Regions from separate parts of the Viridibacillus sp. FSL H8-0110 genome, predicted to be linked through region 2. Evidence: riboswitches for the same ligand, from Rfam matches in the RefSeq annotation. Region 2 holds a riboswitch; the other holds the start of a gene.
What was found. Region 2 has a riboswitch for FMN ahead of ribD (bifunctional diaminohydroxyphosphoribosylaminopyrimidine deaminase/5-amino-6-(5-phosphoribosylamino)uracil reductase RibD). Riboswitches for the same ligand answer to the same signal wherever they lie in the genome.

Region 1 (15,712 bases), 1.2 Mb from region 2:
CTGTGTTAATGCTGGACTATAATCTAAATACATGAACATTGGAACAAAGATTGGTGCTAATAATGCCCATTTAGCTGAAGCACTTGCAATTAGCATGTTTATACTTGCACATATTACGATAAAGCCAATTATCATTGGTAAACCTGTAAAATCCATCGCTTGTAATACTTCAGCACCTTTAATCGCTAAAATTGGACCTATATTACTCCATCCAAAATAAGCAATCATTTGGGCTGCTACAAAAGCTAATACAATAAATGAAGCCATATCTGCAACAGATTTAAACATTTTCTCTGCAACATCTTTGTCACTCTTAATATTCTTTGTGACAATCCCATAAGCTAAAGCTGGTAACAGGAAGAAAAATAACATGATTGGTACAATACCCGTCATAAATGGAGAAGATAAGAAACCACCTGTTTCAGGATCACGTAAAATACCATTAGATGGTACAACCGTAATTAATAGAATAATAACATATATTGCGGTTACGATACCTGCCCATTTTAAGCCTTTATTTTCAATAGGAGTAATAGGTTCAAGTTTTTCCAACTCACCGTTAAATTCTCCAAAACGTGGTATCGTAAATTTATGTGCTACAAATGTTCCTAAACCTACTAAAACAAATGTTGAAGCAATTAGGAAATAATAGTTCATTGTTGCACGACCAGTATATTCAGGATCTACTAGATGTGCTGCAGATTCTGTGATTCCAAGTAACAGAACATCAAGAGAACTAATTAACAAGTTAGCACTAAAGCCACCCGCAATTGCGGCATATGTAACGACTAAACCAACAAGTGGATTTCGTCCAATACTCATAAAGATTAAAGCAGCAATTGGTGGTAAAACTATGAATGCTGCATCTGCTGCTACGTTTCCAACCAATCCTGTTAATATTAAAAATGGAATAATCAGTTTCTGTGGAGCACTCATCACAGATTTTTTCATCAATGCTGCGATTAAACCTGTTTGCTCTGCTAAACCGATACCAAGCATTGAAACAATAACCATTCCAAGAGGTGGAAATGATGTGAAATTTGACTGCATTTCACCTAAAATACGTATTAATCCTTCTTGATTAAGTAAATTGATAACGGCAATACTCTCATCTGTTCCGGGTTTCACAGCCGAAACATTGAACTTAGCCATTATCCATGACAATCCCAAGATCAAAAACGCCATTATAACAAAGAGCGTCACAGGATCAGGTAATTTATTTCCCGCTTTCTCTACTCCATCTAAAAATCGTTCAATTATCTTCTTTTTTGGCTTTTCGTTCATCGTTTTCGTCATCAAAAACCCCCTTTTTCTGAATATTTAAATGATAATGAATAATAAGTGATATTGATATAGTGTAAAACATGAAATTCTCTTGTTGTTTTTGGAGATTTCTCTAAAAAGACAAAAGAGTATATGTCCATGTATCATTTCGAATACTTAAAATATTTTAGAACTTCCGCTGAAATACTATTGTAATAATTGTAAAAATATTTTCTTGTTAATTAAGAGGAAACCACCTAAAACCCATTTAAACATGTTCTATTTTAGTTTTATAAAACCATCGTACAATCCATCTATACTTTCTGTTGAGTAGCATTCATGATACCCTATGATTATTTAAAGAGCTTTTAGTTGTACTCTCTACAGTTAACACCCTTTACTTTTAATATACAATTAATGTATTTGTAACCATAATACACCCAATTGTTGATAAGATAAATTAGCAAGATAAACCAATTGAAAGGGGAGAAAGTATGGAGAACATTAAGAATTATGATGATTTAAAAAATATGTTAGACAGTTTACTACGAGAACCCGAACAATTTTGGGATGAGTTTTATTCAGATCGTGAAAAGAGGATTCCCTTCTTTGAAAATAAACCAGATGAAAACCTAGTCAGTTATTTTGATCGAAAACTTTTAAACTCTGGTCATGCATTAGAGTTAGGATGTGGACCTGGTAGAAATGCAATTTACCTAACTGAAAAAGGCTATAAGGTAGATGCAGTAGACTTATCTGTAGAATCATTGAAATGGGCTAGGGATAGAATGATTGAAAAAAATATTACAATCAATTTTATTAATCATAATATTTTTGATTTATATATAGAGGATTCAAAATATGATCTAGTTTATGATTCAGGTTGTTTTCATCATATTGCACCACATAGGAGAATGGATTACATAGATTTAATTAAAAAATCGCTTAAGCAAAACGGATACTTTGCTATTAACTGTTTTATCGAAGATGGACCTATTGGAGGTTCTAGTATTTCAGATTGGGAAGTGTATAGGATAAAAAGTTTACAGGGCGGCTTAGGATTTACAGAAGAAAAGCTAAGAAGGGTTTTTCAAGACTTTGAGTGTATTGAAGTACGAAATATGAGAGTAGCCGAATCAAATGAACCCGTTTTTGGTATAGACGGACTACTAACAGCTATTTTTCAGAAAAAGTGCTGAAAGCAGAAATCTAAAAAAGCCTCTCCAAATGGAGAGACTTTTTGACGGTTTTAGCTATTAAACTTGAACTAATCTGATTTTATTAGCTACACGTTCAGTTAGCATAGTTGTTGCTTTTGGTAGTACCGCTTTGAATACTGGATTTAGGACTGGTGCTACTAAACCACCAGCATTTACTTCTAAGAAACCGACCATCTCGGTTTTTTCAGCTTCTAATGCTGTTGCTTCAAAATATCCGTTTCCAGTAAATTTATCTGTTAAACCAATAAGGTTAAATGTAATTTTAGTTGGCTCTATCCAATCAATAATATCTATTTGTACTTTCACAGTTTTTTTCAAGACACCGACATTTCCAGCAAATGTCCAAGTAGATTGACGATCATTGATGATTTCATGTTCTCTATATCCAGGTACAAGTGTTGCCCATTTCTCCATATTGCTTACAAAGTCCCAAACTTCAGTTGCTGGTAATGGAATTTCTACTGCATGTGACGCTGTTGCCATAATCGTTCACTACTTTCTCTATTGAATATTTACAATTACTAGTATAGCGAAAATCTCTTAAATAATCGACAAATTAATACATATCCAAAGTACTTTTTATCCTCCTATTTGATTAATAAGTAAAATAATATTATAGCTACAATAGCATGTTTATAATTTTATAAACTATTAAACTCACACCTAGTATGTCTTAATACCTAAAAAATCTAATCATTATCCAATATTGGATAACGATTAATTTCCTCGCATTAGCCAATCACCACATGATACTATTTATCTTGAATCAAAAGATGGTATTTTCGTGATACCTAAATATAATATTTGATTTTTAAACTCAATGATCATTTCGCTAAAAAAAATCTATTTTCCCCTAGTCATATACCCTATTTTTTTATTAATAAACCAAAGTCCTCAACCATTTTGCGTCAAGTTCTTTTCTCAGCTACTAAAATTTAGCCAAAGTCAATAAGAAACCTTTTCATTCATAACAAATTTCAGGAAAAATTAATTATTGATCATTTTAGCTATGAAGTGCTGGCCACGGATATGCACGTACGATTAGTGAAGTCTATTTTACATATCCAGATAAACAAAAAATCACTTTATTTTATTACTTTTCTCATAAAAAAAGCTCTTTTATGAACAAAGAGCTTTTAGAATTGTTTAGTTTACACCAGAGACACGGCCAAATCCTACTAAATATTGGTTCCACCAATCTAAAGATTCAACAACTACACCATTATTTTGTGCATCTAGCATTCTATTATTTCCTAAGTATATTCCAACGTGTGCAACACCTGAACCGTAACTAAAGAATACTAAATCCCCAGCTTTCGCACTGCTACGATCAATTTTTTCAGTTGCTAGATACTGCTGTGCTGCTGTTCTTGGAAGAGAGTATCCTGCTTGCTTGAATGACCATTGTGTTAAACCTGAACAATCAAACCCTGAAGTTGGATTGCTCCCACCCCATACATAAGAAGTACCTAAATATTTACTAGCTTCTGCAATGGCTTCTGTTGCAGCTTTTGAACCTGAAACATTTGGTTTAGATTGATTGCTGTCATTTGGACTACCACCATTACTGCCATTCCCAGAGTTATTTCCATTACCAACATTATTATCATCACTTACAAATCGTGTATTCTGAAGGTCTTTTAACTTCTGAGCTTCTTCTTCTTTTTCTTTGAGCTCTTTTGCAATACGTTCTTCCTCTTTTTTAGAGGCAATTTGTCTTTTTAGCTCTAATGATTTAACTTTATTTTCAGCCTTTTTTGTTTCAAGTGCGCTTTCTTCCTCTTGCATTTGTTGGAATTGTTTTTGCAATTTTGCTTGTGTTTTTTCTAAATCATCTTTTTGATCAGCCAATTCTTGTTTATCAGCTTCCTGTTCTTCTAACAAGTTTTGATCTGCATCAATAATTGTTTTAACACTCATTGCTCTACTGACTAAGTCTGTAATACTGTCAGATCCAAGCACTGCCTCTATGTATGGGCTAACTGTGCTATCATTTTTTTGATAGGCTTTAAGTCGATCGTCGATTATTTCTGAACGATTTTCTATACGCTCTTCAGTTTCCACAATAGATGCATTAACTTTTTTCAAGTCTTTTTGAGTTACTTTGTAGTCTTCCGTCTTTTTTTGTAATTTCTTCTTTAAATCTTTAATCTCATTATCTAGCTTTTTAATTTTCTTATCTATCTTTACTTTTTTTTGTGTCATTTCTTGTGATGTTGCTGCATCTGCTTGTAGAGGTTGCGCGGTGTACATAAAGCCGCTTGTTAACGCTAATGTCATAACCGCTGTGCGGCCCCATTTCGTATTCATCTTCAAACTTAGTCAACTCATTTCTCTAATCTTTATTTCATATCCCAATTTTCTCACTCATTTATTCTACCATGACTTGAAAAAAATGGGCACTGAATATCCCAACCTTAATAAAAGCGTAATTCGTGTCATGTTTTTGTAACAATTAGGTAATTTTGTCACCTTACTAATATCGGTACCTTACACATGTGTTTAATAAATGCTTTATAAAGTGATTACATTTATCGACAAGTAGCTATACTATTTTTAACTGTTAATAATTATTTTACCAGCAATTTAATGTATGCTATTATTTCTACTATATTTTTGAAAGGATGATTACCTAAATGAAGTATGCATTGATTGGAGATTTGCACTCGTGTTTTGAAGATACTAACGCAGTTTTACAGCATATAAATCAAACGGCTGAAGATGCCACAATCATTGGTTTAGGTGATTTATTTGAATGTAAAATAGGTAAAAAAAGAGCAAAAAACATTAGGGGACTAGCATTTGAAGAGGCTGCTGAGCATTCAGAGCACTTTAGCAATTTGCTACAGTTCCCTTCTGTTCGAGGAAATCAGGAGGAACGCATTATGCAAGTAACGGGTCTCCGAACTTTTCATGAACTTCCGGAGATTCTAAAAATTGACGGTGCGCACATTATACATGGACATCAATTTAAGTGGTCGTTAGATTGGAAACCCCTGTTAACAGATGCTAAACAATCCGTCTTCTTTTTTGGTCATAGCCATGATTCCGCATTTTATAAAAAAGGTAAAAGAAAATCTTTTACTTATGGTAAACCTATTCAATTGAAGCAAAAAAAATACGGGGTTAATGTTGGTGCTGTAATAGGTTCTAGAGAATGGTGTCTATATGATTCAACAGCGCGAACTGTTACATTTATGAAAGCAAAACAAATGAAAAAGCACTCGAGTTAGTATAATAACTCGAGTACTTCTCTTAGGTTAGAAATTATTAGTTGGCGATAGACCAATCAATTTGATCAAGGAAATCCGTTACATCTTCACACACTTTATCGCGTTCTTTACCTGTTGTAATGATGTGTCCTGATTCTTTATACCAGATGATATCTTTTTCTTCAGCATCAACTTGTTCATAGATAAAAGGTGCACTTTCTTGGTAAATCGGCGCATCTAGAGCACCTTGCATAACTAATGTCGGTGCTGTAATTTCATGTAAGTCTTCACAAGTTTCTTCTGTGATTTTTTGAATATCATTTAAAGAGCCTTTTGGCGTTGCTTTTAAACTTTCAAGTTCAGCAATGATTTGTTCTCTTGTTTTACCTTCAAATGATTTATATATTTTAGCATAGTCATATAGGCGATCAAAAAGCCCATCAGTATTTTCACGTTTGATTGGTGCACACATTGATACTACGCCTTTTACTGGGAACTCTTCACCTACGCGTAATGAGAATACTGCACCAAGTGAAATACCAACTACTGCAATATCTTCGTACCCTTGGTCTTTTAAATGGTTATAGCCTGCAACAACATCATTCCACCAGTCTTCAGGACCTGTTTCAAGTAATTCTTCAGGTGATCCACCATGACCTTTATACATCGGTGCATGAACTGTATATCCTCGATCTTGCAAATATTTTCCTAATCTTTTTACATCCTTTGTACTTCCTGTAAAGCCATGAAGTAATAATACTGCTTTACTTCCTCCTTCAAGTGTAAAAGATTTAGGTGCGACTAGTTTCATTTTGACTATCTCCTTTGTAATCGACAAGTAATTAATTTTTGGCTTTCGCCATTCCGTTTATGTAAAACATATTTAATTTAATTTTCTTTAAAAACTCTATAGAGTATTAGAAATGTTTTCATTTCTATTTAAAAACAGACTTTCGCAATAAAATATCCCCTTAAAAATGTCAATATTTTTGTTGTGTCTATTTTATGTCTACCTCATATTAACATTGACGATTAATAATGTATAATTTATAATTCTTATCATTATCATGCATAAAAGGTATCAATTGATTCACTATAAAAAAGGTGGTCTTTTCATGGAATGGCAACAACTCGAATACTTCCAAAAACTAGCTAACATTCAACATATGACCCGCGCAGCTGAGCTTTTATCTATATCACAACCTGCACTTAGTCGCTCTATTGCACGACTTGAAGATGAGTTAGGAGTACCATTATTTGAAAGACAAGGACGTTCTATTATTTTAAATCGTTACGGCGCTATGTTTTTAAAACGTGTAAATAATATTATGCAGGAATATCAGGATGGTTTACATGAGATTCAAGAGCTCGTCGACCCAAATCAAGGTGAAGTTTCACTTGGCTTTTTACATACACTAGGTACAAATGTAGTACCTGATTTAATACGGCTATTCCGCAAAGAATTCCCTGATATCCATTTTCAACTTATTCAAAATCATACACATACACAATTAAAACAACTAAAATCAGGCGAGCTTGATTTATCTTTGCTAGCAGCGATGGAAGTCGAAAAACCTATCCAATGGACTGAATTATGGAGAGATGAGTTGTATCTGATTGTGCCGATTTATCACCCACTAGCTATGAAGAAGAGTATTACACTTAAAGAACTAGCTGATGAATCATTTATTTTGTTAAAAAAAGGGTACGCTTTACGTATTACGGTTGATGAAATTTTTGAGAAGGTCGGAATTACACCTAAAATCACTTTTGTAGGTGATGAGGTAGGGACTGTTGCAGGGTTTGTAGCAAATGGACTTGGCTTTTCATTGTTACCGGACGGTGAGGAAATTAATCCTAGGAAAATTGCTAAAATTCATATCAGTGATGTGAAATGTGAACGTATTATTGGCATGGCCTGGGCAGAGGGGCGCTATTTATCCCCTGCTGCAAAGCAATTTCAAAAATTCATACTGGATTTCTTTGAGGCACGAAAAAAAGCATCAAAAGAGCATAAATAGGCCCTTTTGCTGCTTTTACTTTGGTATAAAGATAGATTTAACTTCAATAATATCTATTATTCTAACTCAACTGCTAGTTCAACTATTTCTCCTTCATGTTCTTCTAATAATTCCAAGATGTCATGATCATCTATATAAAAATCATTGGCAAATTTAATGCCACCATAACCATCTTTTCCTTCAAAGCAGAAGATTTCAGCTGTACCTCTATATTCTTGTAATTGAGACTTTTGCAAATGTAGGTTCATTTGTACGTCTTCCCCATCAAAATCAATAAAGTATTTTGCGAGCGCAGTTTTATCTATGTAAAGGATATTGGGTCCTTTCATTTTTTGAATAATAATTGTTCCTTTTAAAGTCGGCATAGTAAATTCCTTTCTGCTTTTTTGGCATATTAAACGGATAAAAGGCTGCCAGTGTACGGGAGATCCCGACATATGGCAGCCTTCTATAAATTTGTTTAAGCGATTACTTCGCCAATTTGTGCTAAACGTTCTTTTACTTCAACCTCAGTTAAACCATTACGAGGGATATAGCGATTACGAGGATGTACACGACATTCATGAGTACAGCCACCTAAATGCTTATCTTCATTTTCTTTTGAAGCGATAATTTGCTTGTTACATTCAGGGTTTGAACAATTAATATAACGTTCACAAGGTTCGCCATCAAAATGATCACGACCTACGATTACATGCTCTACTTGATTCACGGGTACAGTTAAACGTTCGTCGAAAACGTAACATTGACCGTCCCAAAGCTGACCTTTAGCTACAGGGTCTTTTCCGTAAGTAACGATACCACCGTGTAATTGACTCACATCTTCAAAACCTTCACGTTTTAACCAACCTGAGAATTTTTCGCAACGAATTCCACCCGTACAGTAAGTTAAAATTTGCTTACCTTCTAGTAGTTCTTTGTTGTCGCGAATCCAGTCTGGTAAATCGCGGAACGTTTCGATATCTGGGCGAATCGCGCCTTTGAAGTGGCCTACATCAAATTCGTACGTATTACGTGCATCAACGATTACTGTATTCTCTTCTTGCATCTTCTCTAAGAATTCTGCTGGCTCTAAGTAATTACCTGTAATTTCATGCGGGTTAACATCGTCTTCTAGGCTTAAATTTACAAGTTCAGGTCTTGGACGTACATGCATTTTCTTGAAAGCATGTTGCTCTGATTCATCAATTTTGAAAACGATACCGTCAAAGCGAGGATCAGCTTTCATATGAGCCATGTAAGCATCTGTTTGTTCCACAGTTCCTGAGACTGTTCCATTAATACCTTCTGAAGCGACTAAAATACGACCTTTTAACTCAATTGATTTACAGTATGCTAAATGCTCTACAGCAAATGCCTCTGGGTCTTCAATCGTTGTGTAAAAGTAATAAAGTAAAACGCGGTAATTCAATGTTGTTTCCACCTATCGAGTATATTTGCAAGATATAGTTATAGGGTTTTAATGTATAGCATTATTCTTGCATTTGTTGTTTAATAGTACTTTTCAAAAAGAGCACCTCTATCATTATACATCATTATTCTGTTTTGTGTTGGGAGACGATTGAGGGACTTTTGAAGGAATAATGGAAACAGGGTTGTTAATTAAATAATATAGCGTAGCTACCGCTCTTTAGCATATTCTAATCCAAGGAGGCCTAATTTCACTTTATTACACAGTGCTACATTTGAATATAGTAATTCTTTATCACTTGCTCAAATTTACACCACAGTATTAATTGGCTTTTACAGGTTTCATATTTAGTCTACAGGGAATTAGTACCTTAAGATTATAGGGAGGTTTACATATGTTTAGTTTTATTTGGTTTTTGATTATTGGAGGAATTTTGGGGTGGTTAGCAAGCCTAATTATAGGTAAAGACATCCCCGGAGGAATTATTGGCAATATTATTGCAGGTATTATTGGAGCTTGGATAGGTGGTAATTTATTTGGTCAATGGGGACCAGCCTTAAGCGATTTCTATATCCTACCAGCTTTACTTGGTTCAATTATATTAATTTTAATAGTAAGTTTCATAATGACCTTAACTCATAAAGAATGATGAAAGCCTGAGCGTTATGCTCAGGTTTTTTTCTTTTCTTTGTTTAATATAAATGTAAGAGAATCACTAAATTCTTTTCCCACCTTTTCCCTTGAAAATATAATGATACGTGAGCGGATAATAAAGTTACAACGTGTTATTAAAAGAATTAATGAATAGATAATGATAAGAGCATAAATTGATTATTGTTGTCAAAATATGCTCTCAAAGTATAACCGAACAATTTATATCGGCACTTCTTTTTCTTCCTACAGCTATTAGTAATCCTGTTTCTTTAGCTTTTTTTCACTTTATTGTTATCATAAAAAAAGCAATGAGATATAGGGCCTCATTGCTAATTGATGTTAAATTCAAATATTCTGCTCTTCATAAGAATATTGCGTCATACGAATAGCAACTTTACGTAACATTAAATCTACGAAAAAGAAAACGCTTCCTAAAATGAAGCCAGCAGTAGCAGCTGTTATTATTTGAAGTGACCAAACTCCACCTTGTGAGTAATATGCAACTGTAATCGGAATGACAATTCCTGTTCCGAAAGCCATATGCAATAGTAGAGAGTAACCTCTCACATTCATTTTACGCTCTGCTATTCGATCTGCTATATACGAAGCTAATAAACCGTATGTAAAAATAATTGGAACGACATATACGGTTAATGCAAATGCACTGTGTAGAAAATGTTCATCTGTTTGCATAAATAATAAAGGTAATGTAAAAAAGGCAATTATTGATGTAAAAAAGGAGCTTAATAATTTTCGTTCAGCCATTCACATACATCCTTTCTTTTATGGAAGTTAATCTCGATATATCGAATAAATTATATAACATTGTAAAATCACAAGTTATATATTCTCGTTTTTACATCATTATCTTACTCAATGTACTGAATATTCTATTTATTAACAGTATTATACATTCATTCAACGTTTTATTCAATTATAAAAGCCGATGTCTTTTTACAAACATCGGCTGAAGGTTTAATTTAAATAATGCATTCGTTGTTTTTCAATCCATTTTTTCATGCTATTAAACAATAGCATGAATATAATCATGACAATGAATCCTTTTATAATATTAAAAGGTAAAACACCTAGTACAATCATTTTCGTTAATGCTGTTCCAGTTGTAGCTGGGACATTTAAAAAGTACGTATACATAGGTAAGAATAGTACATAGTTCAGTAAACTCATACCTACTGCCATCGATAGTGTACCAATGACAAACCCAGTAGTTAGGCCCTTTGTACTTGAAAGTCGTTTATAAACAAAATATACCGGCATGATAAATAATACACCTGTTGTAAAGTTTGCAATATGGCCAACTGGCATACCTGTAGGACTCCCTGAGAAAATCCAATCTAACACGTTCTTAAATAACTCAACTAGAATACCTGCTAGTGGCCCCATGGTGATTGCTGCGATTAAGGCTGGCACATCACTAAAGTCCACTTCCAAAAATGCCGGAAACGGTGGTAGAGGGAAGTTAAATAGCATTAAAACAAAAGAAATACTACTTAACATTGCAATTGCAATCCTCTTCTGCAACTTCATGTTCTTCATAATACTTTTCTCTCCTTTTGTAGATCCACTTCAAAAAGAGGAAAGGTATAGTCGTTGTTGCTATGCAAAAAAATACCCTTAAGCACATAGTGTACTTAAGGGAGAATTTAGGCATAGTCAAATAAGCGTCTTATTGATACTCAAATTGAAAGACGACCGTACCTTCACCTTCTCCCATCCAGACTATACTGTCGGCTTTGGAATTTAACCAAATCCTGCCTTGCGGCTCGCGGGCTCAAGAGTATTGCTTAGTTCTCTAATACCGCCGATCGGGAATTTCACCCTGCCCCGAAGATGAACCATAATTTAATTGTAATACACTATAACTATATGCAAAAAAACACGAATTGTAAAGTCTTCTAACTTACAATCCGTGTTTTACATTTAATTTACATTTTTTCAATTGGTAAATAGAATGTGAATGTAGTTCCTTTATCAACTTCACTTTCCACTGTAATTCTACCCTTATGTGCTTCAACAATATTTTTGGCAATGGCAAGACCTAGACCAGTCCCACCCTTACCACGTGTTCTAGCTTTATCAGCTTTATAGAAACGCTCAAATACATACTGCAAATCATCGGCAGGTATCCCTGCACCGTTATCTTTTACTTGAATGCGTGCAAAGGATAGCTGACGGTCTACAATAACTTCTACACTTCCTTCGACTAGTGTATGACGTATGGCATTGTCAATTAAGTTTGTTAATACTTGTTCTATACGGTCTTCATCCATTTCTAAGTGAAGTGTATCTTCGATTGTTGTATTAAATGTCAGATTTACGTGTTTCTCTTTTGCTACTTGAACAAATTTTTGCGTAATTCTTTCAATAACAGGTGATATTGGAACAGAATCTTTATATAAACGCATATGTCCTGATTCCATACGAGCTAAGTCAAGCAAGTCTGTGACTAAACGCCCCATTCGTTGCGACTCATCATAGATGATTTTAATCATTTCTTTACGTTCTTCTTCACTTGAGACGACATCATCCATAATCGCTTCACTATAGCCTTGAAGCATCGCTATTGGAGTTCGTAATTCATGTGAGACATTCGCTATAAAGTCTGAACGTAATTTATCTAAACGATGCTCTTCCGTTTTATCTCGTAACACAGCTACTGCACCGCGCACGGAATTTCCACTATATAACGGGCTAATTGAAATCGCATAATAGGATCTTTCAATTTCAAGCTCTACTTCCAGCTCTTCTTCCAAGTCTAAAACGTGGTCAAGCATATGATAAATTTCAGCAGGAATAGGTTTATCACTATTGGCACTCTTATTGATAAACCATTTTTGTAGTAAAAGTTCCGCAGGTGGATTGCTGACCAAAATGGTACGGTCACGATTAAACGTAATTACTGCGTCTGTCATCGATGTCAATATACTTGATAGCTGTTCTTTCTCTTGGTTAATTACTTCTAAGTGGTGTTTAAGTTGTTTGCCCATTTGATTGAAAGCAGTCGCTAATTGACCAATTTCATCATTTTGTAAAACAGGTACTTTTGTTTCAAAATTACCTTTTGCTAATTCAAATGCTGCTTCTCTCATTTTACGAAGAGGAGACGTAATTCGAGTTGATAAGAAAAACGCAAAGAAAGTTGTCAACATCAAAGCAATTGCCGCCGCTAGAAAGACAATTTTAGTCGTTTCTTCTGTCGTCCTATGTATAGCGTCTGGGCTTTGATAAATAAATATGGCTCCGTGTAGTTCGCTTTCAACATCTATAGGAAAAGCTAAAACGATGTAAGACTCCATATGTTCTTTTTTCGTTGTTGAAGGAAGCATCATTTCTTTTACAACTGGTGCATTCGATGTAAATACTTTATCAAATGCTTTTTCATTAAGAATTTGTTGTTTAATTCCCTCTTGATTAAGTCCCTCTTGTAATGAAAAAGAAACTTTACCTGGTTTCTCGGCGATTAATGCATTTGTTTCATCACTCAGAACATCTGAAATAATAGCCTTTGTAGAGTCCGTTGTTTCACGGTCATTGATAATACGAGCAATTGTGGAAGCTTCTTGACGTAATGAGGACTCTGTTTGTTTAGTATGGTAGTTTGATAAAAATTCGAGCATTAGTACAGTGAAAACAAACAATACAAAAGAAACGAGAAGCAATATGGTTACCCATAGCTTCCCGACAACGCTGTTCCACATTCTATTCATTGACTACCTCAAATTTATAGCCAACGCCCCATACCGTTACAATCATTTTTGCCGCATTTTCAGAAACACGGTTTAGTTTTTCACGTAAACGTTTCACATGTGTATCAACTGTACGTAAATCTCCAAAAAAATCATAATGCCATACTTCTTTTAATAATTGCTCTCTGTCGAATACTTTATCTGGTGATTTTGCTAAAAAGTACAATAATTCGTATTCTTTTGGTGTTAAATTGACTTCTACACCATCAGCAGAAACTCGGTGTGCGTCATGATCGATTGTTAAATGTGGGAAGACAACTAAATCTTTTGATGCAGAAGTTGTTGTAATTGGTGAGAATGCTGCAGAACGACGTAAAATAGCTTTTACACGTAAAACCACTTCACGTGGGCTAAATGGTTTTACAATATAGTCATCAGCTCCTAGTTCGAAACCTGATACTCGGTTTGCCTCTTCACCTTTTGCCGTTAATAGAATAATTGGCGTTGTTTTTTTATCACGAATTTCTTCACATACTTGTAAGCCATCTTTTTCAGGCATCATTATATCAAGGAGAATACAATGGTACTCATTTGCTAATGCCTTTTCCACTGCTTCTTCTCCGTCTTCAGCTTCTTCTACTACATACCCTTCACGTTCTAAATACATTCTTAACAAACGGCGGATTCTATCCTCATCGTCTACTACTAAAATTGAAATTTGTTCATTCACAACTATTCCTCCCAAAACCATCTATATGTCTATTGTACAATCAGCCTATCGAAATGAAAAGAAAAGCCCTTCCCTATAAAGGAAAAGGCTTTAGCTTTTCAACAATCCCAAGCTGATTATTAACCAGCGTAAGAGTGAAGACCTGCTATGATTAAATTAACAGCAACTAGGTTGAACATAATGATAACAAAACCAATTACTGCTAACCAAGCTGACTTCCCACCTTGCCATCCTTTTGAAAGGCGTAAGTGTAAGAATGCTGCATAGAATAACCATGTGATAAGTGCCCAAACCTCTTTAGGATCCCAGCCCCAGAAACGAGACCATGCTTCTTGTGCCCAAATCATCGCGAAGATTAATGCACCAAGCGTAAATACTGGGAAGCCAATTAATACCGAACGATAACCAATTTCATCCATCAATTGTGAGTTTGCACGTTTTGCGAACGGTTGCATAATAACCGCAATTGGTTTACGAATGATTAAACGAATTAAACCGTATAAAAGCGTACCAATTAGGATTGACCAAACTACTGTTGTCAATTTTTTCGCATTAACAATTGCTGGTACGTCTGCAATTGGTTGCATTTTATCTGCGGTTAATAATTCAGATTGATGCATCCCGAACAGCGCCGGTGTGTTATACGTAATTTCTTTAGTATTACCATCTTTATCTACGTAGCTAAATTCCGCTTCATAGCCTGTTACGTTAAATGTCGTTGTAACTGCTACGAAACCTAGTACTAGTACTAAGGCGTACATAACAACTTCTATCCAGAAACTTTGTTTAGATTTTTTTGTTAAGTCAATATTTTTTAGTAAGTAAATTAAACCTGCAACAGCACTTATTGCTAGAATAGATTCTCCAATTGCTGCTGTAATTACGTGAATATATAACCAGTAACTTTTTAACGCTGGAATTAATGGGTTTACTTCACGAGGGAACATACTAGCGTAAGCAATAATAATAATTGCGATAGGTAAGGCAAAGAGTCCAAGTGCCGGCACTTTATAGATAAAGTAAATTAAGATAAATGCTCCTACAACGAACATGCCGAATGCTGTCGTGAATTCAAACATATTACTAACAGGTGCATGTCCAGCATACACCCATCTAGTAATGAAATAACCAAGATTTGCTATGAAGCCAACTAGCGTAATGATAATCGCTAATGAACCCCATTTTTTTCCTGCATCAGCTGATTCGTCTTTTGAACCACCTTTGACTGCACCACCAAAAAGTAAAGTAGCTATTAGGTATGCGACGAACGCTACAAATAGTAGATTTCCGCTTAAGTCAATTAAACTCATTAGATGTTGTCACCTTCCTTTTCTTTGTCTTTCAATTTCTTCTCAGCATCCTCTGCTTTTTGATCTTCATCATGTTGATCTACATAAACCGGAAGATGAGCGTACTCCGTAACTGCATCCAAATCTTTTTTCATACTGAACCAGTTTTTGTTTGTATGCGATGCCATTAATAAACGACCATCTT
Region 2 (15,712 bases):
CCTTTACGAAATAAGATGATTCATCTTTTCTTTTTTAGTTTCTAAATAAAATAAATTGCTTGCTACAGCTTCAATTTCAATCGACATTCTTTCGACAACTTCAATGCCGTATGCTTCTAGGCTTTGAACTTTATCTGGGTTGTTCGTTAATAGGCGAACTTTTGATATACCTAAATTTTTTAGCATTTGAGCTGCTAATGCATAGTCACGTGCATCTGCAGGAAAACCCAACTTTACATTGGCTTCAACTGTATCAAAGCCCTGCTCTTGTAACTCATAAGTACGTAGCTTATTTATCAAACCGATACCTCTACCCTCTTGTTGCATATACAACACAACACCTGCCCCTTCAGTCTCGATGACTTTTAAGGCCTGTTCCAACTGAGGACCGCAATCACATCTTTCCGAATGAAAAATATCTCCTGTCAAACAAGATGAGTGAACGCGCACAATCGGAGCTTCAACAATATTTATGTCCCCTTTAACAAGTGCTACATGTTCGAATTTGTCGATGTCGTTTTCATAGCCAATCAAATTGAAATGGCCATAGCTTGTCGGAAGTTGTACATTAGCTGCTCTAGTGACTAGCTCTTCTTGGATGTAACGATATTGAATTAAACTTTCAATCGTAATCATTTTTAACTGATGTTTTTGGGCGAAGTCTATTAGCTCTTGTCCAGTAGACATCTCCCCGCTATCCCCCATTATTTCACAGATAATACCTGCTGGAATAGCGCCGCATGCTTTCGCCAAATCTACTGCCGCTTCTGTATGACCAGGTCTTTCTAATACGCCATTTCTTTTAGCAACTAACGGAAAAACGTGACCCGGTCTTTTAAAATCATCAGCTAATGCATTGGGATTCAATAAATGTTGAATCGTTTGCGAACGCTCAAATGCACTAATACCCGTCTTTGCATTACAATGATCAATACTTACTGTAAATGCCGTTTGATGGTGATCCGTATTATTGGACACCATTGGATGTAAGTTGAGCTCTGTTGCGATTTTTTCTGTGATTGGTGTACAAATTAGACCTCTTGCATGCGTTGCCATAAAGTTAATATTTTCTGGCGTTGCATATTCTGCAAGTGCTACTAAATCCCCTTCATTTTCACGATTTTCATCATCAACGACGATGATCATTTTGCCTTCTTTTAAATCCTTTAATGCTTCTTCAATTGAGTGAAACATTGCTATACACCGCCCGTTTTAATATCCGTTTTGTTGTAAAAAATCCATTGTAATTGCTGAAGTACTATCGTTATTCTGTAATTGATGAATAATATATTTGCCTAGCATATCTGTTTCGATATTCACTTGTTGTCCCGTTTCCTTCAGTGCGAAAATCGTTTCTTGATACGTATGTGGAATAAGAGATACAGTCAATTTTTCAGGATGTTTTTCAAAAATCGTCAAGCTTGTTCCATCAATGGCTACGGAACCCCTTGGTATACACAAATCACTCAGTTCTCTAGAGATAGCGATGTCAATGTAGACTGCATTTGCTTGCTTTGTTTTTCTGATAATAGTCCCTGTCCCATCAACATGACCTGAAACGAAGTGACCGCCAAATCGCCCATTTGCAGCCATTGCTCTTTCTAAATTCACCAACTGCCCTACTTTTAAGGAGTGAATTGTTGTCGCTTTGACCGTTTCTGGCATGACATCTAACGTGAATTCGTGAAGTGTGAAATGCGAAACGGTTAGGCATACGCCGTTTACTGCTACACTATCGCCAAGTTGCATATCCAACATGATGTCTTGAGCTTCAATAGTAAATTTCATACTCTCTGCATCTTTTTTCAGCTCTGTAATTTTTCCTTTTGCCTCAATAATTCCTGTGAACATACGCTATACCCCCACTCCCGAAATCACTTTAATTACATCACCAATTCGATCCACTTGCTGCAGTTTTAGTGGGACAGCATCAGCCATGCTTTTTACTTCTAAATCTTCCAACATCCCCATTCCATCATGGTCACCTACTAGTTTTGGTGCTATGTAAGTAATCATTTCATTAACTAGACCTGAATTGATAAAACTCGTATTTATACGCTGCCCCCCTTCTACATAAAGGGTGACGATATTTCGCCTTGCCAGCTCTTGAAGGACGTCCTGGATTGCGATTGTTTTTGTTTTAAGTTGGATTACTTGTACATTGTCTTGTGCAAAGCTGGTGATATGATCAGGGGTAACTTCAAGCCCAACAACAATCCATGTCTGCGTTGTTTGATCAGTGATAACCTTAGCATTTATAGGTGTTCTTAAATGCGTGTCCAAAATGATTCGAATCGGTTGTTTTTTACTTTCTGTAAATCGATTTGTTAGTAATGGGTCATCTGTTAACACCGTCCCAACACCAACTAAGATCGCATCCGTTTGCCCTCTTTTTCGATGAACATCCTCCTGCACTTCTTTACCTGTGATATTTTCATTTTTTCCATGAACGGTAGCAATCTTGCCATCCAATGTAATAGCTTGCTTTAACGTAACAAAAGGCAACTTCTGCTTCATAAAATGAAAATAAGCTTTATTTAATTTCACAGCTTCGGCTTCACAAAGCCCCACTTCCACTTCAATGCCAGCATCCTTTAGCTTTGTTACACCAGTGCCAGCTACTTTGGGATTTGGATCGAGTGTTGCTACCACTACTTTTTTTATACCTGCATTCAAAATGGCCATCGTACATGGTGGTGTTTTACCATAATGATTACAAGGCTCTAATGTGACATACATTGTACTGCCAACAGCATTTTCCCCGGCCATATTGAGTGCATGTACTTCCGCATGATGAGAACCGGCACTAAGATGCGCTCCAAAACCAACTACAGCACCTTCTTTTACAATGATCGCTCCTACTACCGGATTGGGCGAAGTTTGATCCTCACCTACTGTTGCAAATTTCAACGCTAAATCCATAAAATACTCGTCATGCATTGTGATAAACCTCCCTTTTTGAAAAATAAAAAACTCTCTAATTAAATTAGGGAGTTTGGGAGAGTATTAGATAAACGCATCGCTAAATAAACCTAATGAAATACTATTTTTCAAAAGGAATTGCGTGTAATCTAGCTGTCCTTCTCCCATCCAGACTATACTGTCGGCTTTGGATTCGCACCAAATCCTGCTCTTATCAAGCTCACGGGCTTAGAAGATTCACTTCATCACCGTCGATTGGGAATTTCACCCGACCCCGAAGGACTTACTTATTTAGTTTTTCCATCAAAAAAACTCCATAGATTTCTACGGAGTTTGATAGGAGTTATGTAAAATATCATAAGCAAATAAACCTATTAAAATACTTTATTTTTAATAAGACTTCGATATTCTCTACATCCTTCTCCCATCCAGACTATACTGTCGGCTTTGGACTCACACCAAATCCTGCTCTTATCAAGCTCACGGGCTTAGAAGTTTTACTTCATCACCGTCGATTGGGAATTTCACCCGACCCCGAAGGATATTACATATGAAATTAACAACAATACAAATAAGTTTTAGGGCATCAAAAAAACCCCATAGAACACTACGGAGTTTGATAGGAGACATAAATTATCAATGCTAAATAAACCTATTAAATCTACATAAATTTAATAAGACCTTGATATTCTTTACATCCTTCTCCCATCCAGACTATACTGTCGGCTTTGGATTCTCACCATATCCTGCCTAAAAAAGGCTCACGGGCTTAAAAGTTTTACTTTATCACCGTCGATTGGGAATTTCACCCGACCCCGAAGGATTATTATATTGTATGTAAATACCATAGCACTTTACTTATTTAAAAACTAGAGGTTTTTTAATTTATATTGGATTGTTCGAGAACATACTAAAAAGAGATTAGTCTTAAAAGCTTGATATGTTGGGCTATATTGACCTGTTACATGTCATGAGAAAATGTAATTTTTTTATTTACCAACACCAATTCACTGTATAGTTAAGGTAATAATACAAAAACCAAGGATAAAAACTATGGATATAAAAGCAATAAAACTCCATTTTCTCATTTCCAATTTCGGCCTTATTATACTATTTAAATTAATACAGGCAGGAATATAAATAGCTGTTGCAATGATAGATATTATTAAAAAGACACCTAGTAAACCATCATCGAAAGTAGAGTCTACTCTCAATCCAAAAGAATGCGAAGCGTACATTATTGTCATGAACCATAATACACCTATAAAAAAAGATAAATAGCCTAGAAATAAGTTAACTATTATGGAAATAGAACGGTATCCTATTCTCATTATATCCTCCTTTTCATTATTAAAATTATGCTTTAAAAACCTCATCACATTGATTTCTGTCGTAGTGTACATACTATTGAAAATAACCTTAAACTATTATATAAATCGTTTTAATATTTTATGTATATGACACAATGATATCGAATATTTACTAACATTTTCCCACCAGTTAAATTATCTGCTCTCATACAAAAATTTAAACATGCCTAATAAAAAAGCACTACATAATAAAACAATTTAATATCGTTTTATATGTAGCACTCCTCTATTCACCTTACTTATTCATTTATTCTTCTAGCATTATTTTTATTATTCGGTTTTTGTTTTTCTTCATGATTATGTTGTTTATGTGCTTCATCATTTTGTCCAACTACATCAAAGTCATCTGGACTCAAATCAAACCCATACCCAAATTCTTCACGACCTAAGTCATTTTTCTTTTTCGCTTTATTCTTTTCTTGGTTGTTATTCGCCATTTATATTCACCTCCATCCACTATAATTTGTTCATTTTCTTTTGATTTATTCTTAGTATTTATTTTGTAAACATGACTTGAACAAAACTATCTAAATATATTAATTTTCAATGTAAAAGAAATAAGCTCTTCTTAATAACCTAATTCCAAATCGTTATCAAAAATCAACTTTTTAATTATTTCTATATCATTCCAATTAACAGTATAGTTTTCTTAAGAAAAGGAGTGAGTGAAATGAATAGTACTTGGAATGCAACTTTATATGATACAAAACATCAATTTGTTTCAAAATATGGGGAAGGATTAATTTCGTTTCTTCATCCAAAAGTAGGAGAGCAGATTTTAGATGTCGGTTGTGGTACCGGTGATTTAGCTGCACAAATCGCTGAATTAGGTGCAAAAGTCATTGGGATTGATCAGTCAGAATCAATGATTGAACAAGCAAACCAAAAATTTGGTCATATTCCCTTCTACGTCAAAGATGCGCAACACCTTGGTTATTCAAAACAGTTTGATGCAGTTTTTTCTAACGCTGCTTTACATTGGGTGAAATCTCAAGATAAGGCCGTTGCAAGTATTTATGAAGCTTTAAAAGATGGTGGTCGCTTTGTCGCTGAATTGGGTGGGCAAGGTAATATTCAATCTATTGTGGAAGCAATTCAACAATCATTTAGTGAACTAGATTATGAATACAAAGCAGAAGAGTTCCCGTGGTATTTTCCAAGCGTGGCCGAGTATGTTGCTTTACTTGATGAACATGGCTTTAATGTGCACTATGTAGAATTATATAATCGTCCTACTGAATTATCTGGAGAAGATGGTATTTTAAACTGGTTGAATATGTTTAGTGACAGTCTACTCGAGCATTTGACCAAAATTGAAAAAGAAAAAGTTATTAAACGAACAGAAGCACATTTAAAAACCACTTTGTATCAAGATGGAAAGTGGATTGCGGATTATTACCGTCTTCGTGTATTAGCTACAAAATAAAAAGAGTCGCCCATTTGAAAATTGGGCGACTTTTTTGTATTCATCTTCTACTATTTGTAAAAAGAAGTTAAACTACAAATGAATATGGATGTTACACTACTAAAAGAAACAAACGATATCCTAAATATTAAATGAATAGAAAATATTTGTAACCTTTCTTATAGTTCAAACGATTAATATACGAATACATAATTGAGGAGGGAGAAATTTGTTCAATAAAGAGAACTTGGAAGACAGTATTATTGATATATACAATCACCATTACTTAGATGTATATAGGTTTCTTATTTGTTTTTCAGGTAATCAAAATGATGCTGAGGATATGACGCAAGAGGTCTTTCTACGAGTTTTGAATAATTTACCTAGCCTTAACAGAATAAACAATTTAAAAACTTGGATATTTTCTATTGCAAAACATGTAGCTATTGATCATTATCGAAAGAAAAAATTCGCCACTCTCTTTACAGAGGGATACTTTTTGCAGTTTAAATCAAATAACACAGAACCTAATGAATTAGTCGAACAATCCGAACTGAAAAAATCTGTTCATGTCGCTATCTCAAAACTAAAACCAAATTTTAGAACGGTCGTTATTCTAAGAGGTATAAACGAATTATCTATAAAAGAAACAGCTGAAATACTGCAATGTAGTGAGTCCAAAGTAAAAGTAGATTATCACCGAGCATTAAAAGAGCTCAAAAACAAATTAAATACTGATATAGAGGAGGTATTTATTAATGCAAAATGATAAAGATTTATTTGATTTAATCAAAAAAACGTATCCTCTTAATCCAAGAGCTGATTTTGTTTCAACTACTGAAGCTAAACTAAGACAACAGGCAAGAAAGCAAAATAGAAAAAAGGCTTATAAACGTTTATCAATTGCCTCTAGTGGATTAATTATGTGTGCAATAGCTATCTTTTCAATTATATCTTTTAAAGGTACTTCCGTACTAGATCCTACCCTATCTTCTATCGATAAAACGCAATCTGCGTCTGTAGTTAATAAACAAGAACCATCTATCTATATTTATCAACCTTCTGTTTATATATATCATTCACATAATTATGAATCCTTTTATTCAGAAATAGATGCTAATGAACAAAAACGCTTTTATGATGAAATAAAAAATATCACATTAGTCGGTAAAAGGCTAAGTAAGAACTTAAATGCCACCAACATCAGAACTATTCAAGAATCCAGAGATATTACAAGTATTCTTAAAGATAGAGGACTCGCCCTTAATAAGACGTATACAGTTTCAAGAGAAATTCTAGAAGATACGCTGAAAAAGAACAAAAATATTCAAATGGTGTTTGATATACACAGGGATTCAGCTGATAGAGATGTTACAACAATAAATATAAAAGGAAAAGACTTTGCTAAAGTAGAGTTTGTCATCTCCAAATCAAATGTCAACTATGAAAAAAATTTAAAGTTCGCTAATCGTCTTCACAATAAAATAGAAAAAAAATACCCTGGTCTCTCAAGAGGTGTCGTTATTAAAAACAACCCAACAGAACAAAACACCTACAACCAAGACCTCTTGAATAACATGGTACTATTACAAATTGGTGGAGTGGAAAATACACTACAAGAAGAGTATAGAACGACAGACATCTTTGCTGAGATGCTTAAAGAACTAATCGATCATAATTAAGAGCCTATTTTCGCCATACAAAACAGGGATAGATAAAGCCAGATATACTCGCTTTATCTATCCCTCAATTTTTAAGTCCCATAAATAGATTTGCAGATTTCAAAAAGATGTTCCGTCTCGGCTGAACTATGCTTTGATATAAAATACGTTTTAGATGTACAGGTATTAAGTATATTTGTCGCTAATAATGCTAGTCTGTCATCTTCTAACTCCTTACGCACTACACTTTTCGGTAAAAATGCTACACCTATTCCTTCTAGTATCATTTGTTTTATAGCCTCAGTTTGATTCACCTTCATATTGGTAGTATGAGTAAATTGTTGTTGCAACTGATGATTAACTTCATCCCAATAAGGAGCATATTCATGAGTCAATACCTTTTCCTGTCGTATTATTTCTACCATATCCATACTTTCCAAATGTTTTGGACCTACACAAACAATAGGCTCATCAATTAAACATTTAACGCTTAAAACCGGATTTACAGGTTTGATTTTTGACAAACCGACATGTGATTGTCCTGATTGAATACTGTTTGCAATCTCATTGGATTTAATGATTTCTACACGCACACTTACATGTGATTTTTGTTTCGAAAATTGTTTTAAAATAGATGGCAGCATAGAATTGGCAATTTGAGGTGCAACTGCTATCGTCAGCTCTCTTTCAAAACCTTCTACATATTGCTGAAACTGATGAATCCCCGCCTCATAAGTGTAAATAATTTCCTGGGCAATAGGTAAAAACATTTCACCATTTTGATTTAATCGAATGGATTTATTTTGCCTAATAAACAACTGTGTATTTAAGTTTTTCTCTAAGCTTTGAATATGCTTAGTCACAGCTGGTTGTGAAATAAATAGCTCTTCAGAAGCAAGACGTAAATTTTCATATTTTGCAGCTTTTATAAATGATTTTAACCAATGAGTCTCCACGTTTTCCTCCTCTAAGTTTATTTTATAATTCGAATAGAATCTAAATGTTCTCTCATAATATTTAATCACCCACTAAGACGGTCGCAGTTTAGAAAAAATTATTCTTTAAATAAAATACCAATTATTTCATTATAACTCATAAAGTACTTCCCTAGATTGTGATTATTGAAATATAAAAGGGTACTCACATACAAAATGTAAGTACCCTTTCCAAAAGATTAAATTTGTTCCTTTTTCTCTAACACATTTATCCCTATACCCATGAAAATGATCGTCATGAACATTAATATACTAAAAGGTAATAGTAAATCTGTTGTGGAACTACTATTAATTGTGACGCCATTTAATAAATCTAATCCGTATTTTATTGGTGAAATTTTTGATAAAGCTAACATTATTTTCGATGTTACGATTTCAAGTGGCCAGTATGCTCCACCAAGCATTGCTAACGGAACTGCCAGCACCGTCATAAAGGCATTAAATTTACCAGGTGTATTTGCAATTGCTGCTATGAATATGGAAAGTGACACAATACAAAGTACATATGGAATGACAACAATTAAGCTCTTCCAATAGCCACCATAGAAATCGATCCCTACACCAAAGTAGAATATGGTAAGCACGAGAGTAATTTGCACGTAGCCAAGCATGAAACTATAGGTTAAATTCGCTAGATAGGCTTTCCATTTTGGAATAGCTGACACAGTTATCCTTTCCCAAATCCTATCCCTACGTTCCATAACGATATGATTAACGCCACTTGCAATCGTATAAATTACCATGAATAGTGTAAAACCAAATAAGCTACGCAACTTCTGATCAAACTTTATCCCATTTTCATTTCCCAAGTTTTTATAGCCAATATTAAAACTTGGTTCATCTTGAATTTTCTCTATTTTACTTGTTATTTGCTCTTTTTGTTCATCAGGAGATGATTGAATTATCGCATGCTTTAATAATACCTGACTGTAAATCGCATTCAACTCATTCCCCAACATCGGAGCATTCATAAAATCTGGTGCTACGATTAATTTATACCCATCATCTTTTAAAGATATAGCAACATCAACTTTGCCATCTTTTACTTGTTTAATCGCCTCATCCTCTTCATACATTGTGAAATCATATTGCGATAGTTTTTTTAACTCTTTCATAATTACCGACTGCTGTTCGTTATTTAGTGTAGAAAATAAGGCAATAGGTTCCTTTGTTACTTGGCCTTGACCCATTAAATAAGTAAATATACAAATGATAATAGTTGTTACAATATAAGCTGCAGGCTTTCTTCTAAATAATAAAAATTTCGTCTTTAAAATATTCATCATAATATGCCACCTCTTCTAGGAAAGAGTACAAACGCTATAACTAGGAGACCTATGCCTAACATACTTAAGTTGAAGACTAGATCTTGAATATCAAGAAACGTCGCATTTTGCTGCAGTTTCAAATAAGCTTCAAGTGCTGCTCCATTCGGTGTCCATTTTCCAAGTGATGATAAAAATGAAGATAGCTGACTTATTGGAATGAAACTCCCTCCTACTAAGGCAAGAATAGATATTATTGCAGCTGAAAATATATTTGAAGCTCCTGATGAATTATTTCTATAATTAATCGCTGACAATAATGCTGCTAAAGCTCCTACAATAACGGCCAGAAGAAATGTAATTAGTACATATAATCCGAACTGTTCAAATTGAATATCAAACATAAAATGTGAAACTGTAAACAAAATAGTCATCTGAATCATTGCTAAGAGAATAGTTGATACAATGATGCTACCTAAATACGTTATTGGATGAATTCGTGCTAATACAATCCGGTCGAAAATATTCATATCTTTTTCTAAAAAAGCCAAACTTGCTATAGTACTAGCCATATATAAGATGAACATGACACTCATACTAAACGTATAATAAATTTTTGATGAGATACTCTTTTGGTTGGCTATTGTCTCAATATCCGAAGCGACTACAATTTTAGGACTAGTTACTTTAGCATCTAACTGATCAGCATTGTTCAATTGTGTTAGTAAAGAATATTGTTGTTGGAAATAATCGAGCATGCTTTTAGTAATTGATGAAGTAACAGGTTGATCCTCATCTAAATAGACATTTAAAGAAGGTTTGCTTCCTGATAAAAAAACGGACGATAAATACGCATCAGTGAAATTCTTTGGAACGTCGATAATTACGTCATAGTCTCCACTTTTTCTTGCCTTATTAAGTTCATTCTCATTTAGTTTTTTTACTGTTACAAATTTCTTCATTTCTTCATTTCCCGTTAATTGATCGAGCAACAAAGTTACTGGAAGCATTTGTTTTATGCTTTCCTTCAACTTTTCATCAATTGGCATACTTTCATTTGCCTTTTTTAGAAAGGATTCGAGCTGCGCTTCTTCGTCATCATGTTGAATAACAGCTATATCCAAATCAAACATTTCACTATTCCCATCCATTATAGGTCCAAGAGCTACACTTAAAATTGTAATTAATACAACAGGCATTAACAGAAGAACTAGCAACTCTAAAGGGTTTCTACTCAATATTTTTAATTGTTTTACGATAAGCGCTAAGAACATTAGCTCTCCTCCTAATTTCGTAATGCTCTACCTGTTAAGTGTAAAAATACATCTTCAAGACTTGGCTCTTCTATTTGAAAACTATTTAATGCCACATGATGTTGGTCACACAATGTTAAGATCATAGGTAGAAAATTTGTATCTTTCGCTACTGTAAAAGTAATCTCCGCATCCTTAGCTAATGTATTTGATAACATAGGATTCAAAGTTAAATCCTCAACAAGTTGTTTAGAAGGTTTCTCAAGTTTAAGACGCACGGTTTTCTCAGAAGACAGAATAGCTTTTATCTCATCCTTTGTACCAGATGCAATAACCCTTCCCTTATCAATAATGTAAATACGATCACATAAAAATTCGACTTCTTCCATGTAATGACTTGTGTAAATAATTGCTGTATTGGATCGTTCATTTAGTTTTTTCACGGTCTCTAAAATGTGATTTCGTGATTGAGGATCTATCCCTACAGTTGGTTCATCCATGATTAAATATTCAGGCTCATGTAATAGCGCCACTCCAATATTTAACCGACGTTTCATACCACCTGAGTAATGTTTGACCAGTTTTTTGTTTTCATCTTGTAGGCCAATTTCTTCTAATACAATTTCAATTCGCTCTTTCAATTTATCTTTTGGCATTTTATGAATACTGCCAAAGAAATGCAGATTTTCTCTAGCCGTTAAATCACTATATAAAGCTATTTCTTGTGGTACGACCCCCAACACCTCTCGCAAAGAACCTTGATCATTTATAACGCTTTTTTGGTGTAGCAATACATCACCCTTTGATGGTTTGATAAGCGTTGATATCATGGCAATCGCTGTCGATTTTCCCGCACCATTTGGACCAAGTAACCCCACAATCTCACCTGGCTCAATATATAAATTCACGTGATCTACCACATTTACTTTTTTATATGTTTTTGTTAAATCCACTACTTCTATCATAAATTACATCCCCTCTCTCCTTAATTACACTATAAATAAAATCACATTGCTTGCCGACTAGCTAACGTCATAAATCGATATGACCTCAGTCACATAAAAAAGCGACGAGTTAATCGCCGCTTCTTTCATTACTCATACGAGATCATTTTTCACAGCATAAATGGCTAACTGTGTACGATCCCTTAAATCAAGTTCCTGTAGAATATGTGTCATATAATTCTTCACTGTACCAATTGATAAAAACAATTCTTCTGATATTTCCTTATTTGTCTTGCCCTCACCTACGAGCCTCACTACATCAAGCTCTCGTTCAGTTAAAGTATGAACTGGTTGTGATGGAGGCGATTTTTTCAATAATTTAGGCATTAACTTTGCTGCAACATCCTCATGTAATACGAGCCCTCCTTCAAGGACACTATGGATAGCACTAATTAATTTATGAGGTTCTGCTGATTTTAACAAAAATCCATTAGCCCCGTCTTTTAATATTTCGAACGCATATTCTTCATCGTCAAACGTCGTCAACACTAAAACTTTAATTTGTGGGAATCGATTGCGGATTCTTTTAGTTGCTTCTATCCCATTCATTTCTGGCATTCTGACATCCATTAGTACGAGATCAATATGATGATTTTCAAGTGCAGCCAGTGCTTCAACTCCATTACTTGCTTCCGCAACAATTTCAAAATCCGGCTCTTGCTCTACAATCATCTTCAGCCCATTGCGCACAATAGCCTGATCTTCAACAATCAAAATATGTACCATTCTCTATTCCCTCTCTTTTATTGGAAATGTACCTTCAACTATAAAATGATCTTCGGTCCGATTGACACGAAGTTCTCCACCGATTTCTTCTACTCTACCCATCATATTCGTGAGTCCGAATCCTAATTCAAAAGCCTTTAGTTTCAACACTTTATTTTTCACTATAAAATGAACCTGTTGTAATGAATTTTGTCTTAAGATTACTTCTACTTCTTTTGAATCACTATATTTCATCGCATTCGTCAAACTTTCCTGGAGTACGCGATAGAGAACAATACTTTGTTTATTGGAAATCGGTAAAGTTAACACACCTTTTTCAAAAGTAAAACGAATTTGTAAATGGCTCTCCATTTCAAGCTTTCGTATTAATTGAATAACAGATTGAATACCGCTTACTTCAGCCGTTTTCAGCTGTCGCACTGCATTTCTCGTTTCATCCAAACTATCTCTAGCTAATTCTTTTATGTCTTTTATACCTTTCAAATTATTCTCGATGGATAGAACCTCTAATTGCATTAACAAAGCTGTTAACTTATGTCCCACTGAATCATGGATATCTCTCGCCATTTTCGTGCGTTCTTCTGCTCGAGCTAATTGTTCTTGCTCTACAAAAGAGCGCTTTAACGTTCGATATTCCCCAAGCAATCCTGTATAAAGATCACCTTTTTCTTTAACGTTCCAAAAAAGTTGACTTACAAAGAATGAACTTATACAAATCGAAATAAATAACACAAAATTTAAAAAAGGAAGATATTTCAATAAAGTTATTGCTGTACAAACGAAGACAAGCGAACTTATGTAAATTGTATGTTCCCGATGTTTTAGTTGAAAAGCTCCCTCCATTATAAAAAAAGCATTCATGGGCAATAAATAAACAACATCTATTGAAAGTACCAATCCTATTGGGATTAATAACACCATAATGAGATAATTAATGATAGGTATTTTACTAAGTGGGATTGTAAAATATAAGCACAAAGTAGCTGTGGCTATAATGATTGTGTTTGTTACCGGCCCACTATTCAGCAAGATATGAATTATTAATACGCCTATAGTAAAAAGCAACGCAATATAACGAATAATCAATGCTTGCACTGTTACACCTCACTTTGAATTGTAGTATTTCACTCTGTAATTTCTCCTATTATTAACACTTGAATGTACCAAGAAAAACGAAATAATTAAATCTTCTCTGCACAAAATTGTTAGTGTGTTACATGTAATAATAACAAAATATGGTATCAATAAAAATATCTTTTCTTTGCTTATGTCTAAAATCAGTTTTTATCGTTTGATTATGCTAATATATCATCTAAGAGAAGGTGATTTTATTTCAGAACTATTTACTGAGAAACTAATATTCATTGCACTGTTTATACTGATTATCCATTGTATCGAAACACTTGCATACGCTGTCCGATTATCCGGTGCAAGAGTTAAACTGCTTGCTTCTGCTTTATCCTTATTTAACTTGATGGTTATGGTATCAAGGCTTGCTAATATGATGCAGCAACCTTTTACTGGAAGCCTAATTGATAAAGCACCAAAAGAAAATACTCTAGAATTTGTCGAAAGTCAATTTAGGATCATCATTGCATCTTCCACAATAGGTACTATCATCGGGATTCTACTACTCCCAACTTTTATCGCCATTTTTTCTAGAGCAATTATCCATTTAGCTGAAGAAAGAGGCTCCATTCCGTCGTTGATTAAAAAGGGCTTCACATTTGCATACATAAAACGCGGACTAAAGCATATTCACTTGCCAAAAATTTCTTATGTAAAGGATATAAGATTAAAAGATATCCCAGTAAAATTATTTTTCATCAATATGGTGATCACAGCTATCTACACAATTGGAGTATTATCTGCTTTGTACGCTGGGTTGATCGCTCCAGAAAGAAAAGCAACAGCCATTATGGCCTCAGGTCTTATTAACGGGGTAGCTACTATCTTGCTTATCATCTTTATTGACCCAAGAATATCAATTCTTGCCGATGACGTCATTAACCAAAGAGGCAGTTATTCGAATCTAAAAGGTATGTCAATTATGATGATGACTTCCCGATTGTTTGGGACATTACTAGCACAAGTCTTTTTCATTCCAGGAGCTCATTATGTAGCTTGGTTTACGAAATTTATTGTTTAATTTGTAATGACTTGTTTTTAACTACGAAGTTCTATCCGACTTGGAAATTATCCTTAGTTGGTGTTTATTAATCATTCGCCACTCGAAACAATAAGCGTATTCGATTTATAACTCGAATACGCTTATTGTTTTAGAGAATTTCAATAATATCATTAAACATAGCCAATAAATTTTTAGTGCTTTACTGGAGTAAAAATCAAGTAAAGTAAGCTAATCAAACTTATTAAGCTTTTATCGGTACACATATTTCGCAATAATGGTTGTTTACCATCTCCTCAGTGTATCTTTCCAAAATAGGTTTGTTATCAATTTGATATCCATTCATTTGTAAATCAATAAAAATATTGGCATATGCTTCTTGAATGTCTTCGGCTGTATGTTTGACTTCGTAAGCAAGGTACTTTCCACCAGCAAGTTCACCTTCGCAAATTGAATTATCGATTTGATAATCCTCTGAAATCACAATACAAGCATCAAATCTACAGTCTTCAGGAAGTGTTGTCTCAGGGTTATCTTGTTGAATTGCAAGTATAATTGACGAAAGATTTTTCTCTCTTGCCCATTTTTTCAACTTCTCCATTACTTCAATATTTGCAGAACCATACGGACCAACACGTCTCACATAAGCTAAGCGATAGTTAGGGAGTGTTTCAACTTTAAAATTCATAGTTACTATCTTCCTTTCTTCATTTAGATTTTCTTTGGTACATTTCGAATGTAACATGCTTAAAAAATATATACACTTCATTTTTTTAAAAGTAACAATCTTTCTATTTACGAATTTTTAAAACAAAAAAACAGAGCTATTTCTACACATTTTGTAGATTTACTCTGTCTTTATGTTTTAACAGCAACATGCTTTTAAAAAACAGCCATTACCGTATGTGCTTGTCCAATACCAACTCAAAAAATTAGAACATCCATCCTCTTATTTGAAGAAAAATAGTCTACATTTTTTTCTA

Region 1: it holds a riboswitch for FMN, as region 2 does, so the genes downstream of both, MHH98_RS15990 (ECF transporter S component) here and ribD (bifunctional diaminohydroxyphosphoribosylaminopyrimidine deaminase/5-amino-6-(5-phosphoribosylamino)uracil reductase RibD) in region 2, are expected to answer to the same signal.

The regions. Positions count from the first base shown of each region.
Region 1 is NZ_JBBOPJ010000001.1:3,180,382-3,196,093, forward strand. It holds gene MHH98_RS15935 (AbgT family transporter) at 1-1,296, opposite strand, end outside; gene MHH98_RS15940 (class I SAM-dependent methyltransferase) at 1,758-2,462, shown strand; gene MHH98_RS15945 (CoxG family protein) at 2,520-2,966, opposite strand; gene MHH98_RS15950 (C40 family peptidase) at 3,630-4,793, opposite strand; gene MHH98_RS15955 (metallophosphoesterase family protein) at 5,120-5,716, shown strand; gene MHH98_RS15960 (alpha/beta hydrolase) at 5,754-6,506, opposite strand; gene MHH98_RS15965 (LysR family transcriptional regulator) at 6,811-7,716, shown strand; gene MHH98_RS15970 (hypothetical protein) at 7,773-8,081, opposite strand; gene trhO (oxygen-dependent tRNA uridine(34) hydroxylase TrhO) at 8,177-9,139, opposite strand; gene MHH98_RS15980 (GlsB/YeaQ/YmgE family stress response membrane protein) at 9,522-9,776, shown strand; gene MHH98_RS15985 (hypothetical protein) at 10,127-10,546, opposite strand; gene MHH98_RS15990 (ECF transporter S component) at 10,757-11,338, opposite strand; FMN riboswitch at 11,501-11,638, opposite strand; gene MHH98_RS15995 (ATP-binding protein) at 11,728-13,509, opposite strand; gene MHH98_RS16000 (response regulator transcription factor) at 13,502-14,218, opposite strand; gene ccsB (c-type cytochrome biogenesis protein CcsB) at 14,338-15,528, opposite strand; gene MHH98_RS16010 (cytochrome c biogenesis protein ResB) at 15,528-15,712, opposite strand, start outside.
Region 2 is NZ_JBBOPJ010000001.1:1,951,816-1,967,527, reverse strand. It holds gene MHH98_RS09855 (bifunctional 3,4-dihydroxy-2-butanone-4-phosphate synthase/GTP cyclohydrolase II) at 4-1,194, opposite strand; gene ribE (riboflavin synthase) at 1,213-1,851, opposite strand; gene ribD (bifunctional diaminohydroxyphosphoribosylaminopyrimidine deaminase/5-amino-6-(5-phosphoribosylamino)uracil reductase RibD) at 1,855-2,940, opposite strand; FMN riboswitch at 3,075-3,208, opposite strand; FMN riboswitch at 3,335-3,468, opposite strand; FMN riboswitch at 3,616-3,749, opposite strand; gene MHH98_RS09840 (hypothetical protein) at 3,930-4,253, opposite strand; gene MHH98_RS09835 (hypothetical protein) at 4,532-4,729, opposite strand; gene MHH98_RS09830 (class I SAM-dependent methyltransferase) at 4,963-5,718, shown strand; gene MHH98_RS09825 (RNA polymerase sigma factor) at 5,927-6,466, shown strand; gene MHH98_RS09820 (stage II sporulation protein P) at 6,456-7,379, shown strand; gene MHH98_RS09815 (LysR family transcriptional regulator) at 7,451-8,314, opposite strand; gene MHH98_RS09810 (ABC transporter permease) at 8,533-9,639, opposite strand; gene MHH98_RS09805 (ABC transporter permease) at 9,636-10,892, opposite strand; gene MHH98_RS09800 (ABC transporter ATP-binding protein) at 10,904-11,836, opposite strand; gene MHH98_RS09795 (response regulator transcription factor) at 11,969-12,601, opposite strand; gene MHH98_RS09790 (sensor histidine kinase) at 12,605-13,696, opposite strand; gene MHH98_RS09785 (lipid II flippase Amj family protein) at 13,899-14,750, shown strand; gene MHH98_RS09780 (AraC family transcriptional regulator) at 14,974-15,417, opposite strand.